Regions from separate parts of the Haliea sp. E17 genome, predicted to be linked through region 2. Evidence: predicted binding sites of a transcription regulator. Region 2 holds the regulator's gene; the other holds the start of a gene.
What was found. The regulator LexA, encoded in region 2, represses DNA repair genes until DNA is damaged. The targets are predictions, from matches to a motif close to ACTGTNTNTANANACAGT.
Positions count from the first base shown of each region.

Region 1 (2,388 bases), on a different contig from region 2:
TGCTCCCCCCGGGCGATGTAGTAATCCCGGCTGACCGGTTCCAGCCACCAGTTGTCCTCGATGCGCTCCGGTCCGTACAGCAGTTGCAGCCTGCCCTGCCAGCGCAGGCGCTCGCGGTGCTCGCCCAGGGGCTGGGGGCTGGGCAGCAGCCAGAAAGGGCGCTGGGCGCAGTCGTCCACCGGGGCGTCGGCGGGCCGGGCGTTGCCGACGTGCAGGGCGCATTCCGGCAGGTGCTCGTCGCGGCAGCCGATGGTTTCCACCGCCTGCAGGCCGAGGCGGTTGCGCAGGCGGTCCAGCAGGCCCGCCAGCGGCTCGCGTTGCTTGCGCGGGGCGAACAGGTCGCTGTGCTCCAGTTCGCCGCTGTGCAGTTCGCTGCAGTTCAGGGTGATGCCCTCCACCCCGGTGCTGAGGGCCAGGCGCTCGATGCGGACGCGGGTGAGCTGGTACCAGTTTTCCCAGTCGCTGTGGCGGCAGCTGCTGCGCACCCGGATCTCGCGCAGGGAGCGGTCGACGCCCAGCAGCTGCCACTGGATTTCCCCGGTCTGCAGCTGGGTGTTGCGCAGGAAGCGGCACAGGGACTGCAGCAGTAGTTGCAGTGCCGGGTTCAGCTCGCCGTTGGCGCGCACCTCGTAGCCGAACCAGTATTCGTCGCTGAAGGCCGGGGGCGGCTGGTAGTCGGCCCGCCGGTCCTCCCTCTGGCCCAGTGCCCGCTGCAGGAAGTCGCGGAATTCGGCGCCGCAGCGACGCCCCAGCGCGGCGGGCGGCAGGGCGAGGATATCGCCGAAGCTGTGCAGTCCCGCGCGGCGCAGGGCGTCCACGGTAGTGCTGAAATCCTCCAGCAGCGCCAGCGGCAGCCCCGCCAGCCGTTGTGGCAGCGCCGCGCCGCTGTCCATGGCGACGCTTTCGTCCGCGTGGGAGAGCAGCCAGGCGGCGGTGGGCGTGGGTGCGAGGGCGCGGTGGGCCTGGAAACCGCGGCTGGCGATGCCGCTGGCCGCCTCCGCGAGCAGGGGGGACAGTCCCCGGAACAGGGCCAGGCAGCCGCTGATCTCCAGTTGCAGGCAGTCCTCCCGGTAGCTGAACAGGCTGGGGGTGATGCTGTAGGCCCAGCAGCACAGGCGCTGCAGGCTGCGGGCCTCGGCCTCGCGATCCCGCTCCAGCAGCTGGCAGGGCTCATCGCCCGCCATTGCGCGCAGCGTGGCCACGCCCATGCCCGCGCGAATCCCCAGGGCCGCGGCGTAGTCGTTGGCGCGCAGCACCCGCTGCCGTTCCAGCACGATGACCGCGCGGTCTTCCGCGTGGCTCAGGCATTCCAGGGGCAGTCGCTCGAAGCGCAGGCACAGCCACAGGCTCACGGCGGGCCTGCCCGGGAGGCCCGGTTTGCGGGGGATATTGCGGCCATTATACTGTTCATATATACAGTATTTGTGATTGGGCGCGGCTTGTCCAGCGCCGCGAAAGCGCGCGAGGGCGGTGGGGGGTATCAAGCGCCGGGCCAGGCCCGGCGCCGTGGCTCAGGGGCGCTGGCGGTAGGCGGTGTCCCAGATATCGAACACGCCCTGGTCGAAAAGGTAGAAGGTGATCTCCAGCGGGGCGAACTCGGAGGCGGCGCAGGTATCGAGGGCGATGCGCGCGGCCTGGTCGACGGGATAGCCGTATACCCCGCAGGATACCGCCGGGGCGGCTACGGTTCTGCAGTCATGCTCCAGGGCCAGGCGCAGGCTGTTGCGGTAGGCGGCGGCGAGCAGGATGGCCGGCTGGCTGGACTGCCTGAAGACCGGGCCGACCGTGTGGATGACGTAATTCGCCGGCAGTTTCCCGGCGGGAGTGATGCGCGCTTCGCCGGTGGGGCAGCGGATGCCGTCGATGGCGGGAACCTCCTGGCAGGCCGCCTTCAGCTCGGGGCCCGCGGCCCGGTGGATGGCGCCGTCCACGCCCCCGCCGCCGAGCATGACCTCGTTGGCGGCATTGATGATGGCGTCGACTTGCGCGCCAGTGATATCGCCGATCTGCAGTTTTATGTTGTTCATCCTACGCCCTCCGCTTCCATGACCAGGGTAATTACGACCTTCACGACGAACCCGAGCACGCCCATGGCCAGGGCAATGTACAGGATCAGGGTACCGAACTTGCCGGCGCGGCTGCGCCGGGCGAGATCCCAGACAATGTAAACCATCAGCAGGATCAGGGCGCCCACGCCGATGGTAACACCGTATTCAGTCAGCCATTCGTCGCCGTTCACATGGACCTCCGACACCTGCCACCGCCATAAGTGCCGCAAAGCATAGCATTCGTGAGAGGCCGCTGGCCCGGCGGTGAGAGGGGGGAGCGCTCCCCTGCTGGCGGCGGATGTGCGCAGCACGGCCCCCCCCATGGACTCGCGGCGAGGGA
Region 1 covers NZ_JBLWFK010000006.1:300,136-302,523, reverse strand. Annotated here, with positions in the region: gene ACNKU3_RS17375 (Y-family DNA polymerase) at 1-1,352, opposite strand, end outside; gene ACNKU3_RS17370 (O-acetyl-ADP-ribose deacetylase) at 1,512-2,027, opposite strand; gene ACNKU3_RS17365 (DUF2788 domain-containing protein) at 2,024-2,239, opposite strand.
Region 1: the regulator LexA is predicted to act here: its motif matches at 1,403-1,420, upstream of ACNKU3_RS17375 (Y-family DNA polymerase).

Region 2 (2,388 bases):
TGTCTCCGGCGCGGCAGTCACGCGCGAAGGGGTTTGCAGTGACCCTGAAGGGTGATTTTTTAGACAATTTTTTCATCTGAAGACTTCCGTCACTTACTCGCTGGCTATAAAAAGCCGCCGCGCCGCCCAAGTTACCTGTGCCAACTTTCCGCAAGCTGCTGATCTCTTTTGAAAAGTATTGCACGAAATAAAATTGGAATTTGGACCCGCGATTTTAGACCGATTTCACATAATGGACAGCCCCTGCCAGCGTGATATGTTGGCTCGGCACAGCAGCGATAACAGATTGAGGACCCACTGATGAAAATGCAGAGCCCCGTTATTGGCGCGTGGTACACGGACCGGCAAACCGGCAACCTGTTTGAAGTGATCGACTGGGACCCGACGGCACTGCTGATCGAAATCCAGTACCTCGACGGCGAGGTATCGGAATTTGATCTCGATGCCTGGCGGGAACTCATGCCGGAGCGCGCCGCAGCCCCGGAGGACTGGCGCAGCCCCTTCGAACTGGACGACGAGGACATGCAGGACCCGGACCTGCCGATGCATCCCGAGGACTGGTCCAACCCCCTGAGCTATATCGAGCCCGACGCCATGTATGGCGTGGAAGACCTCTAGTTCACTGCGTACCCGCCCTGTAACGGTGGTAATCACCCCATCCCGTTGATCTGGTGGCCGATTCGCCGAGCGTGAAGCTGTTTCGGTCTGAGGCTGTGGTGGTTCTATCGCCGAGCGTAAGACCGCATCAATCCGCTGGAGCCCTGTCGCGACATGGACGTCCGCATGATCTTCAGCCCATCCTGCACGCAACCCCTGCCAACCCTCCGACCGGCTCCGTTTACCCCCAGGTTTGAACCTTGCACAGCAGGTAGAGCGTGAGGCGGTTTCTGCCCGCTGGAACCGTGTGGCGACATGGAAGTCGCCACCCGAGCCTGCACAGGGATGTGCGCTTTTTGGCGTGTTCCAGCGGGCAGAAACCGCATCGCGCTCGGGAAGCTCCCTGCAAATCCAAACCAAGCCCAAGCCCAAATATCTGTACCACACTGATTGTCTTATCAAACAAAGGCTGTATATAATCACAGCATCTGTATAAACATCCAGCGGAGGGGTGCATGGAAAAGCTGACCGCGCGACAACAACAGGTGCTGGACATTGTCCGGCAGCACATCGACCAGACCGGTTACCCGCCCACCCGGGCCGATATCGCCCAGGAACTGGGCTTCAAATCCGCCAACGCGGCCGAGGAGCACCTCAAGGCGCTGGCCCGCAAGGGCGCAATTGAAATGATTCCCGGCGCCTCCCGCGGAATTCGCCTGCCGGAGACCAACTCCGGCATCCCGATCGTCGGCCGCGTCGCGGCGGGCAACCCGGTACTGGCGGAGGAAAACATCGAGGATTACTGCGAGTTGCCGGCGGAGTTTTTCCACCCGCGGGCGGACTACCTGCTGCGGGTCACCGGGGACAGCATGATCGATATCGGGATTTTCGACGGCGACCTGCTGGCGGTACACAGTACGCCGGTGGCCAATGATGGCGATGTGATCGTGGCGCGTATCGAGGATGAAGTGACCGTCAAGCGGCTGCGCCGCGGAGGTCGCAAGCACATCGTCGAACTACTGCCGGAAAACCAGGACTACGAGCCCATCCGTGTCGACCTGCGCGAGCAGGCCTTTGCCATTGAGGGACTCAGTGTGGGGGTGCTGCGCAGGGGCGTTTGAATGGCGATCCCTCCCCTGTGGCGCCCTGAATACGGGGCGCCCGAAATTCTGCAGTAACGCTGGCGGCCAGATAGCCCGTCAGTGCAGGGTGCGCGAAGCCTCGGTGTAGGACCCGGTTTCGAAACCCTGCTCTTCATCGTCTGCCAGCAGTGCTACTGCTTCGATACCCGCCTGGATCATCACTTTCGCGACCTCCAGGCAGTTATCCATCATGTGACGTTGTGACGCCTCGGAAAAACGTATGGTAAGCAGGGGCTCGGAGCCCTCGTCTGCCGGTTGCAGTACGATTTCACCATCGCCCAGATCTACGATTTCCAGTAAGGATGCGGACACTCAATCAACCTCGATTAGCTGTGGCTGCGATTTCATTCTAACAGCACCCGGCGCTGGTAGATAGGGAACGGCTCATGGGCCGGAAGAAAGGGATGTTCAATACTCGTCGAGGGAGTTGCCCATTCGCTCGAACAGGCCCTGCAGTGCGTTGCACCAGGCTTCCACCTGCTGCGGCGAGGCCTCTGCGGGTGTGCTGGCGAGGTTGTCGGCGTGACGGTTCACGGCCAGCGGCTGCTCGCCCGCGCTGAGCATCTCGGCCAGCCAGCCGTCGCGCTCGAGTTGCTGGCACTCCCGGATCTCACCGGGCAGGACCTTGCCCGCGGGCCGCGGCGGCAGA
Region 2 covers NZ_JBLWFK010000002.1:775,184-777,571, forward strand. Annotated here, with positions in the region: gene ACNKU3_RS06580 (DUF6763 family protein) at 301-618, shown strand; gene lexA (transcriptional repressor LexA) at 1,113-1,718, shown strand; gene ACNKU3_RS06590 (hypothetical protein) at 1,797-2,051, opposite strand; gene ACNKU3_RS06595 (DUF6586 family protein) at 2,148-2,388, opposite strand, start outside.